DNA from 3 places in the Cronobacter muytjensii ATCC 51329 genome. Region 1 is predicted to be linked to each of the others. Evidence: predicted binding sites of a transcription regulator. Region 1 holds the regulator's gene; each other region holds the start of a gene.
The links. Region 1 encodes CRP, which controls carbon source genes, mostly activating them, when cyclic AMP is high. Its sites were predicted from a motif close to ATGTGANNNNNNTCACAT; they were not measured.
Positions count from the first base shown of each region.

Region 2: aaeR (HTH-type transcriptional activator AaeR) is a predicted target of CRP. The motif match lies at 1,591-1,608, and genes of this name have one in related genera.
Region 3: AFK63_RS12970 (GntP family permease) is a predicted target of CRP. The motif match lies at 1,844-1,861, and genes of this name have one in related genera.

Region 1 covers NZ_CP012268.1:50,281-54,441, forward strand. Annotated here, with positions in the region: gene AFK63_RS00245 (YccS/YhfK family putative transporter) at 1-1,553, opposite strand, end outside; gene crp (cAMP-activated global transcriptional regulator CRP) at 1,619-2,251, opposite strand; gene AFK63_RS00255 (OsmC family protein) at 2,560-2,964, shown strand; gene AFK63_RS00260 (phosphoribulokinase) at 3,026-3,895, opposite strand; gene AFK63_RS00265 (YheU family protein) at 3,944-4,161, opposite strand, start outside.
Region 2 covers NZ_CP012268.1:3,619,450-3,623,610, forward strand. Annotated here, with positions in the region: gene aaeB (p-hydroxybenzoic acid efflux pump subunit AaeB) at 1-301, opposite strand, end outside; gene aaeA (p-hydroxybenzoic acid efflux pump subunit AaeA) at 307-1,239, opposite strand; gene aaeX (p-hydroxybenzoic acid efflux pump operon protein AaeX) at 1,247-1,450, opposite strand; gene aaeR (HTH-type transcriptional activator AaeR) at 1,626-2,570, shown strand; gene tldD (metalloprotease TldD) at 2,606-4,051, opposite strand; gene yhdP (AsmA2 domain-containing protein YhdP) at 4,137-4,161, opposite strand, start outside.
Region 3 covers NZ_CP012268.1:2,796,155-2,800,315, forward strand. Annotated here, with positions in the region: gene AFK63_RS12960 (carbohydrate ABC transporter permease) at 1-118, opposite strand, end outside; gene AFK63_RS12965 (ABC transporter substrate-binding protein) at 333-1,598, opposite strand; gene AFK63_RS12970 (GntP family permease) at 1,990-3,366, shown strand; gene rnk (nucleoside diphosphate kinase regulator) at 3,518-3,928, shown strand; gene AFK63_RS12980 (zinc-dependent alcohol dehydrogenase) at 3,992-4,161, opposite strand, start outside.

The DNA.
Region 1 (4,161 bases):
TGCGCGTTCTGGCGCAGCAGGCCGCTTTGCCACTGCGGCCAGAGCCAGACCATACCGCCAAAAGCGATGAGACAACCTGTCAGGGTGTCAATCAGACGCGCCACAATGTACTGCTCGCCGTTCAGCGTCAGCAATTGAAGCGAATAGACCGCCGTCACGGTGAAGCCAATCATCGCCCAGCCGTAGTTGCGGCGGATAATGAGATAGCTGATTAAGGTCACCACCAGCATGCCGAGCAGCGTATAGCCCTGCGGCACATTCAGATGCAGCGTAATGCCCGCGATAATCAGCCCGGCCAGCGTGCCGCCCGCACGGTGCAAAATGCGCACCCGCGTCGCGCCGTAGCCGTTTTGCGTGACGAACAGGACCGTCATCAGGATCCAGTACGGCTTCGGCAACTGAAATACGCTCGCCAGCAGACCCGCCGCCGCGAGCATCACGCCAAGCCGCGCCGCGGTGCGCAGCGCGGCCGATTTGAACGACAGATAGCTTTTCAGCGCGGGCAACAGCGGCAGGCGGCGCTGGCCGTTATCCATGAGGTCGCGGGCGTAAAGCGGGCGCTGGGTACGCAGCACGCGGGCGATGCGGCTGAAATGGTATTCGCAAAACTGCCCGACCGGGTTATCAGGGTGCTGGCGGGAGATTTTTGACAGCGCCTCGATCTGTTTGTCCATCGTAAAGCGGTGAGAATAGCGGTGATAGAGGATATCGTCGGAGAGCGTGCGCAGGCGCGCGGCCACGGTTTGCGCCGTCCAGCGCAACACCGCTTCCGCATGGCTGCGCTCCACCAGCTTTTGCACTTCGCCCGGTTGATGCAGTGACACCGAGATATGCTCCTGAAGATCCAGCGCTACCTGAAAGGCGCGTAGCAGACGCTTGTAGCCGTTCTGCCGGGTCGCCGCCAGCATTTGCAACTGCTGATAACACTGGCTTATCTGATCCACGACTTTTTGCTGGTGCACCAGCAGCGGCGGCAGCGCCTGTTCCGGGTCGGTATGGCGTGTCAGCAGGCTATATTTCGCCTCGCAGTAATCAGCGAGGCTTTGATAAATCAGGCTTAACGATTCGCGAAGCGGCTGCTCACGCCACAGCCAGAACCAGAAACCATTGAACAAGCCATACCAGAGGGTGCCGAGAATATAAAGCAACATCGGTTGCCAGACTGGCATATTGCCGGCAAGGCTTAACGTGAAAATCGCCGCGATAAGCGACGCGGGCAGCAGACGCGCATGCAGCGGGCTTATCTCCGCCGTCACGCCGAGCAGCAGCGCCAGCATCAGCAAAATCAGCGGCAGCGGCACCGCCTGCAACAGCAGAAACTGTACCGCCAGGCTGCTCAGCGCGAACAGCGACGCGCCGATAATCAGGCGTTTGAAGAAGCGTTTGTGGGGGGTATCGAGACCGGCGATGTTGCAGCACGCGGGCACCAGCGAGAACAGCAGCCCCTGTTGTAAATGGCCCAGCATCAATCCCACCGCGACCGGCAGGCTTAAGGTCAGCGTTTGCCGCAAAGCGTAATTGATTTCAGGGTGATAGATAAGACGACGCCACATAGGGGAGAAGTATAGAAACAAAAACGGCGTGTTACCGAAGCGACACGCCGTTTTTTTCAGAAACCTTAGCGGGTTCCGTAAACCACGATGGTTTTCCCGTGCGCGGAAATCAGGTTTTGATCTTCGAGCATCTTCAGGATACGGCCCACGGTTTCGCGGGAGCAACCCACGATCTGACCGATTTCCTGGCGGGTAATTTTGATCTGCATACCGTCCGGATGGGTCATGGCGTCCGGCTGTTTGGCGAGATTCAGGAGCGTCTGCGCGATGCGGCCCGTCACGTCGAGGAACGCCAGGTTGCCGACTTTTTCTGAGGTCACCTGCAGACGACGCGCCATCTGTGAAGAAAGACGCATCAGAATATCCGGGTTTACCTGAATCAGCTGACGGAATTTTTTGTAAGAGATCTCAGCCACTTCACAGGCAGTTTTAGCGCGAACCCAGGCGCTGCGTTCCTGACCTTCCTCGAACAAACCCAGTTCGCCGATGAAGTCTCCCTGATTCAGGTACGAGAGGATCATCTCCTTGCCCTCTTCGTCTTTGATCAGCACTGCCACTGAGCCTTTGACGATGTAGTACAGCGTCTCCGCTTTTTCACCCTGGTGAATCAGCGTGCTCTTAGATGGATACTTATGAATGTGGCAATGAGACAAGAACCATTCAAGAGTCGGGTCTGTTTGCGGTTTGCCAAGCACCATGCGCGGTTATCCTCTGTTTTAAACTGGCTCCAAAGACAGGGCGCGTAACCCCTGTCTGGCTCTGCAATCATCATCTTCCCGCATCCAGGGAAGTTGGCTGTCCGTGGACATCGCAGCCGATAAATTGTCTCTCCTCTGCATACATGCGTAACATCAATGTATCGCCGCTGCATCCAGACTGTTTTAGCATAGCTTTTCTCAGGTGTCTCCTGTTGTCTCGTTTCAGCTTGACGCAGGTCGCCTTCCGTTGCCTCTTATGGCGGGGCCGCGTAATCTGTCAGTAAAATGAATAGCCTGGAGCGATAATCATGCATGCACGAGTGAAATGGGTGGAAGGCTTAACCTTCCTGGGCGAGTCCGCATCAGGCCACCAGATCCTGATGGATGGCAACTCTGGCGACAAAGCGCCAAGCCCGATGGAAATGGTGCTGATGGCCGCAGGCGGTTGCAGCGCTATCGACGTGGTGTCTATTCTGCAAAAAGGCCGTCACGAGGTGACTGACTGCGAAGTGAAGCTCACCTCTGAACGCCGCGAAGAGGCGCCGCGCCTGTTCACGCATATCAACCTGCATTTTGTCGTGACGGGGAAGGCTCTGAAGGATGCAGCGGTCGCGCGTGCGGTGGATCTGTCGGCGGAAAAATATTGTTCGGTGGCGTTGATGCTCGGCAAAGGCGTGAACATTACGCATTCGTATGAGGTGATAGAAGGGTAATGCGGGGGCGGGTGGCGCTGCGCTGACCCGCCCTACGATTTCTGCCTGTTACGGCGTGGCGTCACTGTATCTGCTTGCCTTCCATCAGCCGCTGCACCAGCGGCAACATAATCAGTTCCATCGCCAGCCCCATTTTGCCGCCCGGCACCACCAACGTATTGATGTGAGAAATAAACGAGCCCTGCAACATCGCGAGCAGCCAGGGGTAATCGATATTGTCCAGATTACGGAAATGAATCACCACAAAGCTCTCGTCGAGTGACGGAATGCCTTTGGCGGCGAACGGGTTTGAGGTGTCCACCGTCGGCACGCGCTGGAAGTTGATATGCGTGCGTGAAAACTGCGGCGTGATGTAGTTGATGTAATCTTCCATCGAGCGCACCACGGAATCCATCACCGCCTCGCGGGAATGCCCGCGCTCGCTGGTGTCGCGGATCATTTTCTGGATCCACTCCAGGTTGACGATAGGTACCACGCCCACCAGCAAGTCGACATGCTTCGCCACGTCATTCTGCGGCGTCACCACGCCGCCGTGCAGGCCTTCATAAAACAGCACATCTGTTGGCTCCGGCAGCGGCTGCCACGGCGTAAAAGTGCCTGGCACCTGATTCCAGGGCACGGCTTCATCGTAGGTATGCAGATATTTGCGCGACTGCCCTTTGCCGGTCAGGCCGTATTCCACAAAGGTTTGCTCCAGCAGGCCGAAATCATTCGCCTCCGGGCCGAAATAGCTGATATGGCGGCCCAAATCGCGCGCCTTACGGATTGCCATGTCCATTTCCGGGCGCGTGTAGCGGTGAAAGCTGTCGCCTTCCACTTCGGCGGCGTGAAGATTCAGCTGGGCGAAAATTTTACGAAACGCAAGGCTGGTCGTCGTGGTGCCCGCGCCGCTGGAACCCGTGACGGCGATAACCGGATGTTTGGCAGACATAGCGAGACAACTCCCTGAAGCGGCGGGGCAAGGCTCCGCCAGGCAACGTTAACCGCGAAACTGCGCGCGCGGCATGATATTGACCGTTTCGTGCAGTTCAGACCACACAAGTACGGCTTCGCCGCTTTGCAACTGACGCCGCACATCGGCGACCTTTTGCTCAAGCGAGCGTTCATGTTCACCATAATCGGTGCCTTCGCGCAAGACGAAGGCTTCAATCAGTCGGTCCAGCGTATCGGGGTCGAGTTCTTGCCAGGGAATGATCA
Region 2 (4,161 bases), 790 kb from region 1:
TGCAGCAGACGGTCAGCATCACTACCGGCGCGCGTATCGTGCCGATGATAATCACCAGCGCAGCGAGACAGCCGATAAAGGTGCCGATAATGCGCAGCATACCGCGATAACGGATAGCGCCGGACCAGGGCTCGCCGCCCGCCGCGAACGCCGGACCCGCCGCCACGATAGCGGCGGTCAGCACCGCCCAGCGCGGCGTTTCAAGCTGAAAGTGAAACCCGACAAACAGCGCCAGCACAATCGCGGTGGCGAGTTTTATCGCAAAGCGCAGATGCCGGGGATCGATAGACAGGAATCCCATAGCGTTTAACCGAATTCGCGCAGGCGGTGCATCAGCTTGTTAAAGGCCGATTCGTGGCTACGGTCGCGGTCGCGCTCGCCGGTCACCACCACGGTCGCCGTAGTGCCGGACGGGTACAGGTTGCCAGGCTGTTTATCGAGGCGAATGCGCACCGGCACGCGCTGGGCCAGGCGCACCCATTCGAGGTTGGAGTCGACCGTCGCCATGCCTTTATCATCACGGGTGCTGCTGGCGTTGGTGACGCCCGCCGAGACGCTATCCACGGTGCCGTGCAGCACATTATTGCTGCCAAGCGGCGTTATCTCGACGCGAAAGCCAGGGCGAACGCCTTCAAGCTTGGTCTCTTCCATATAAGCCTGAACGTAGAAACTGTTCTGTTTCACCAGCGCCACAGCGGTAGAGCCGCGCGTAATAAATTCGCCGGCATATACGTTAAGGTTGGTGACCCAGCCATCCGCGGGCGCGCGGATAACGGTGCGCTGGAGATCGAGTTTCGCCAGGTCGCGCGTCGCCTCGGCTTTCGCCAGCTGGTGCAGCACGGTTTGCAGGACGTTATTCGCCTGGTCAATCTCTTCACGCGACATCGCCTGAATGCCGAGCTTATTGCGGCGTCCCGCCTCGCGGCGTTTCTCGTTCGCCAGCGCCTGATAGTAAGCGACATCAGCTTCCGCTTCTTCCAGCGCCTTCTGGTAACGCGGCTGGTCTATAGTGAAGAGCACCTGATCTTTCTTCACCAGTTGGTTGTCATGCACGTCGACTGACGTGATAAGCCCGGCGACGTCGGGCGCGATGGCGACGACATCGGCGCTAAAGCGCGCGTCACGCGTCCAGGGCGACTCAGTATAAAAACTCCAGGCGCGAAAAATGGCGATGAAGGCAAGCACGACCAGCACCACGGTGATGGCTGTGCGGGTTATTTTTGTTGTTAGTAATTTCACATCAACCTCAGACAAACAAGCGCGACAGCAGATAGAACAGACAGCAATAGAGCGCCGTATTAAATAACGCCGGATGCCAGACAAAATCGTAGATCCCGGTCGGGATCAGCGCACGGCGCACCAGCCAGAAAATCGCCAGCGACAGCAGAAGCTCAAAAAAGATCGGCGGAAACGAAAGACCGAATATCACTATGACCGGAAAAAGACTCATGTTGACCTTGATTTGCGTGCAGGCTATTGATTTTTAAACTATATTCCGCAACGAGTGGCCTGGAATGGCCGGGCGAGAGTGCGGTGTTAGTTATGTTGGAAATAATATATTAGCGTAACTGATAGTAAGTTATCTATGATATGTGATCTAAATCACTTTTAAGCCAGAGTGAATAATGGAACGACTAAAAAGAATGTCGGTGTTTGCCAAAGTGGTAGAGCTGGGCTCATTTACCAGCGCCGCAAGGCAGCTTGAGATGAGCGTCTCCTCTATCAGTCAGACGGTCTCGAAACTGGAAGACGAGTTACAGGTCAAGCTGTTAAACCGCAGTACCCGCAGTATTGGCTTAACCGAAGCTGGCCGGATCTACTATCAGGGCTGCCGACGCATGCTGCATGAGGTGCAGGAAGTCCATGAGCAATTGTACGCTTTTAACAACAGTCCCATCGGTACGCTGCGTATCGGCTGTTCTTCAACTATGGCGCAAAATGTACTGGCCAGCCTGACGGCAAACATGCTGCGCGATTATCCAGGCCTGTCGGTCAACCTTGTCACCGGCATTCCCGCGCCGGATCTGATTGCCGACGGGCTGGATGTCGTTATCCGGGTCGGCGCGCTCCAGGATTCCAGCCTGTTCTCAAAACGCCTCGGCTCTATGCCGATGGTGGTCTGCGCGGCGAAGAGCTATCTCGCCCAGGCGGGCACGCCGGAAAAACCAGCCGATCTCGCCAACCATTCATGGCTTGAATATAGCGTGCGCCCTGACAACGAATTCGAGCTTATCGCCCCGGAAGGCATTTCGACGCGCCTGCTGCCGCAGGGCCGCTTTGTCACCAATGATCCAATGACGCTCTCCCGCTGGTTAAAAGCGGGCGCGGGCATCGCCTATGTGCCGCTGATGTGGGTGATCGACGAGATCAACAGCGGCGAGCTGGAGATCCTCTTTCCGCGCTATCAGTCCGACCCGCGGCCAGTCTATGCACTCTATACCGAAAAGGACAAGCTGCCGCTCAAGGTGCAGGTCTGCATTAACGCGCTGACTGATTATTTCGTGAAGGTGGCGCAGGTCTATCAGGAGATGCGGGGGAGAAATGTGAAAGGGAAAGAGAGCCGCGCATAATGTCGCCCCTCGCAGCGGAGGGGCGACACAGACGATTATGCGGTGCCGCCGACCGTCAGGTTATCCACTTTCAGCGTCGGCTGACCGACGCCCACCGGCAGGCTCTGGCCCTCTTTGCCGCAGACGCCGACGCCGTTATCCAGCTTCACGTCGTTGCCGACCATTGAGATCTGCTGCATCGCCTCAATACCGGAGCCGATAAGCGTCGCGCCTTTCACCGGCTTCGTCACTTTCCCTTTTTCAATCAGGTAGGCTTCAGAGGTCGAAAAAACGAACTTGCCGGAGGTGATATCCACCTGGCCGCCGCCGAAATTCGGCGCGAAAATTCCGTAGTCTACCGACTCGATAATTTCCTGCGGCGTCGATTTCCCGGCGAGCATATAGGTGTTGGTCATACGCGGCATCGGCAGGTGCGCGTAAGATTCGCGGCGGCCATTACCGGTCGGCGCGACGCCCATCAGGCGCGCGTTGAGTTTATCCTGCATGTAGCCTTTCAGGATGCCGTTCTCGATAAGCACGTTGTACTGGCCCGGAACGCCTTCGTCATCAATCGCCAGCGAGCCGCGACGGTTGGCAAGCGTGCCGTCATCCACGACGGTGCAGAGCTCGGAAGCGACCAGCTTGCCCATCTGGCCGCTGAACACCGACGTACCGCGGCGATTAAAATCGCCCTCCAGACCGTGACCGACCGCCTCGTGCAGCAGCACGCCAGGCCAGCCTGCGCCCAGCACCACCGGCAGCGTACCGGCGGGCGCCGCGATGGCGCTCAGGTTCACCAGCGCCATCCGCACCGCCTCACGCGCCCAGGCCTCGGCACGCACCTCGCCATCGGTATTTTCCATAAACCACTCGTAGCCGAAACGTCCGCCGCCGCCGCTGGATCCGCGCTCGCGCTTGCCGTCTTCTTCCACCTGCACGCTCACGGAGAGGCGCACCAGCGGACGGACATCCGCCGCCAGCGTCCCGTCGGTCGCGGCGACCAGGATCAGTTCATAGACGCCGGTCAGGCTCGCGCTCACTTCCTGCACGCGCTTATCCGCCGCGCGCGCGGCGTTATCGACGCGGCGTAAAATATCGAGCTTTTCTTCGCGGCTCAGGCTTTGCAGCGGATCGAGCGTGGTGTAGAGCGGAGAATATTCCACCGCGCTCAGGGTCTTGACGCGCCCTTCGCCCTGCTCACGCACGATGCTGCGCGCGGCCTGCGCGCTTTGCGTCAGCGAGGCAAGGCTAATCTGGTCGGCATAAGCGAAGCCGGTTTTCTCGCCGCTGACGGCGCGCACGCCCACACCCTGGTCAATATTGTAAGAACCGTCTTTAATAATGCGGTCTTCTAAAACCCAGGATTCGTGATAACTGGACTGAAAATAGAGATCGCCGTAATCCAGGCGACGCTCATAAAGCTGGCCCAGAATGGAGAAGAGATCCTGATGGCTCAGGCCATTTGCAGACAGTAGCTGCTCACTTACCAGGTTCAGACTCATTGTTTGCTACTCTCATGGTCCTGCCCGCACGGGCAATGAAATAGGTTATCAGGCGAGCTTGCGGTAATTCAGCCGCGGCGTCAAATCATTGCGCCACTTCCGCGCGCGGC
Region 3 (4,161 bases), 1.6 Mb from region 1:
GCGCCAGCAGGATCAGCGAGGGCAGCACCAGCCCCCACGCCACGCGGCGACGGCGCTGATGCCAGGAGACCTTGTGCCGCCGGGCTGTCGGCGGCTGCGTAAGGCTATCGGATTTCATAAGCGCTCCGTTGAGCATGTTGACGGACACGACGGTATTGCCCTCGCTCCGGCTTTCTTCGCGCAGGCGCGAGGGGAAATTCGTTCCCTGTGTGGCGGCGTTTATCAGGTTTGAATGGCGGGGGCGCGCCGCTTACCCGCCCTGCGACACGCAGTTTCGTCACGTGCAGAGCGGGTAAGCAAAGCGCACCCGCCCCCACATCGTTATCCCGCCTTTACCGCCAGCCGGTGCCCTTTGCGCGCGTCAGGCGTTTTTGCAGATCCGCGGTGGCTTTCTTGCCGTCCTCTTTGCCGTTCAGCACGCTAAAGGTCACGTTGAACACCGCGTTCGACACGCGCGGATACTGGGCTTTCGTCACCGTCGCCGGTCGCGGCACCGCCTGGGCGAAGATATCGCGGAACTGGGTCAGCTCCGGCGCAATCGCCAGCACGTCTTTGTTTTCATAAAGCGCGACGCGCGTCGGCGCGTGACCGAGGATTTTCAGGCGCGTGGTTTGCGAGTCGTCGTCGCTTAAGATTTTCAGTAGCGCAATCGCGGCTTGCGGGTTTTTAGTATTGGCGTTAATCGACCACTGCCAGCCGCCGAGCGTCGTCGCCTGACGCCCGTCCGGCCCGGCAGGCAGTTGCATCACGCCCACCTTGCCTTTCAGCGGGCTGTCATCCGCCTGCGACAACTGCCAGACGTAAGGCCAGTTGCGCATAAACAGCGCATCGCCATTCTGGAACACCGTGCGCGACTCTTCTTCTTTGTAGCCCAGCACGCCCTTCGGCGTTATCTTGCCCATCCAGCCGCGCGCCATATCGAGCGCCTGCGCCGCTTTCGGATTGTTAATGGTCACGTTCCCTTTTTCGTCGATAAACGTGCCGCCGCCATAGGAATCGATCCACTCCAGCGCATTGCAGGTCAGCCCTTCATATGATTTGCCCTGGAAGATGTATCCCCAGAAATTTTTATGCCCCGCCTTGCGCTCTTCCGCCTGGATTTTGGTGGCGATACGCGTCATCTCGTCCCACGTTTTCGGCGGCTGCTCTTTATATTTCTCCAGTAAGTCTTTGCGATAAAACAGTACGCCGGTGTCGATATATGACGGCACCGCTTTCAGGCGTCCATTCACGGTGTTGTTCTTCCAGGGCCCCGGGAAAAACTCTTTTTCCATCCCCCCCATGGCATCGGTGAGATCGAGCGTCTGCTTATCAAGCAGGCCAATCCAGATGGTGTCGGACTGAAACACATCCACCGCTTTTTCATCTTTGGCGGCGAACAGCTGTTGCAGCAGCGCCAGCTTTTCATCCGAGGCGGCCGGGAATTCGATAAATTCGAGCTGGTTGCCCGTCTGCTTCTCAAAGCGTTCTTTGATGTACTGGCAGTACTGTTTGCCACCGGGAGAGACGGGACATTCCATGCGCAGGGTATCGGCAAAGGCGAAATGGCTGGTGCCCGCCAGCGCCACGGTCAGAAACGTGAAGGTGAGCTTTTTCATGATGTCCTCTTATGCACTGATCAGGGTCCGGTGGCGTTGCGCCGCCGTATACAGCGCGATGTACGGCATATCATCACGATCCTAAGCTAGTTAACGACAGACCAAAGCGACAACTTCGTGGCCACTTCACAACAAAAAAGCTCGATATAGCCAACAAATCTGGCGATTTAGTGAAAAAAATGCGCCGGAAAATTTGACAGAAGCGTCAGGCGGGATATGCATCGTCAGGCTCCGCGAAAGCGGGAGTTTGACGGTGATCTCAAAATGTTAATAAATATGACACCCCCTGTTTACAACCCTCTGCATGTTACCAGTATCATGTTACCGGTATCAGTGAGAAAACCGCAGACCAGGCTACGGTTTCACTGTACCCATGTTGAGGACAATAACGATGACAGAAACCACTTACGCTTATGGCGCCGGTACGCTGCTGGGCATTGCCGCCTGTGCCGTCGTGCTGCTGCTGGTACTTATCATGCGCTTTAAAGTGCATGCTTTTCTTGCTCTTACCCTGGTCAGTATCGTTGTGGCGCTGTTGACCAAAGTGCCGTTTGATAAAGTCGTGCCCACGCTGCTGACCGGTTTTGGCAGCACGCTCGCGGGCGTCGCGCTGCTGGTGGGACTCGGCGCGATGATAGGCCGTATGCTGGAGATCTCCGGCGGGGCGAAAGTGCTGGCCGACACGCTTATCAATAAATTTGGCGAACACCGCGCGCCGTTCGCGCTGGGCGTCGCCTCGCTGCTGTTCGGCTTCCCGATTTTCTTCGACGCCGGCCTGGTGGTGATGCTGCCGATTATCTTCAGCGTGGCGAAACGTTTTGGTGGCTCGACGCTGAAATACGCCTTCCCGGCGGCGGGCGCGTTCGCCGCCATGCATGCGCTGGTGCCGCCGCATCCAGGCCCGGTTGCCGCCAGCGAACTGCTGGGCGCTAATATCGGCCTGCTGGTGATCGTGGGGCTGATTATCGCGATCCCCACCTGGTATTTCGGCGGCTATCTCTATGGGCAGTACGCCGGTAAGAAATTCGATATCAAACTGCCCTCGTCTTTCCTTGGCGAAGTGGAAGCCGACCCGACGCACCGCCCGCCGTCATTTGGCATGGTGCTGGCCATTCTGCTGCTGCCGCTGGCGCTCATCTTCCTGGATACGGGCCTCAACACCGCCAAAGTGCTGGGCTGGGTCAGCGCCGATAATAGCGTGGTGAACTTCCTGCGTATGCTCGGCAAAACCCCGGTGGCGCTGCTGATCACCGTGTTTTTCGCGCTGATGGTATTTAGCCGCAACCACAGCCGCCAGCATCTGGAGAAAGTCTGCGACGGCGCGCTCGGACCTATCTGCGGGATTATCCTTGTGACCGGCGCGGGCGGCATGTTCGGCGGCGTGCTGCGCGCAAGCGGCATCGGCGACGCGCTGGCGGGCGTACTCTCTGATACCGGCATGCCGGTTATCCTGGCAGCGTTTGTTATCTCTACCGCGCTTCGCGTGGCGCAAGGGTCGGCGACCGTCGCGCTGACTACCACCGCCGCGCTGGTCGCGCCGATGGTGCAGGCGACGCCAGGCTTAAGCCAGTTCGACCTCTGCTTTATCGTTATCGCTATCGCGGGCGGCGCGACGGTGCTTTCACACGTCAACGACTCCGGTTTCTGGCTGGTGGGCCGTTTCCTTGAGATGGATGAGAAAACCACGCTGAAAACCTGGACCGTGATGGAAACCCTGCTGGGCACTATCGCCTTCCTGCTGGCGACGGTGGGCAGCATCCTGCTTTAAGCCCCGTTTTGTGACCCAGGTCACTTCAAACGGCGCGCAAGGCTGAGTATCATCCTCTGACGCGGACCCTCATCGTTTTGACGGTGAGGGTTTTTCTTTGGACGCTTGTTAACGGCGAAACGCTGCCTGATTCAACGACATGGAGTAAGAAATGTCCCGACCTGCCCTTATCATCAACGAACTCGATGCCGAACGTCTCGATAGCCTGCTGGAACAGCCCGCGTTCGCGCGTCTGCCGGTCGCCGACGCGCTGAACGATGAGCTGGATCGCGCCCGGATGGTCAGCCCGCAGGCGATGCCGCAGGATGTGGTGACGATGAACAGCCGGGTGAAATTCCGCGATCTGGCGAGTGGTGAAACATACGAGCGGCAGCTGGTTTACCCGCAGCTTGCAGGCAGCAACGACGACTCGCTGTCGGTGATGGCACCGGTGGGCGCGGCGCTGCTGGGGCTGCGCGTGGGCGACGCCATCCGCTGGCCGTTGCCGGACGGCAGCGAAACGCATATCGAAGTGCTGGAACTGCTCTACCAGCCGGAAGCGGCGGGCGAATATCACCGCTAAGCCCGCATGGCGGCAAAAAACAAGAGGATGCTCCGGCATCCTCTTTCTGTTTATGCGCCCGTTCTACGGCTGCAACGGCGCATTCATCAGCGCGGTGACTTTATCGCGCGCCGCCTCCGGCGTCGCCGCGCCCGGCACCAGAATCACCTTGCGGCACTCCTCTTCTCGCTTCTCGAAAATCTTATAGCCGCGCGCGGCGTCTTCGAGCGGCAGATAGTGCGTCACTATCTCCT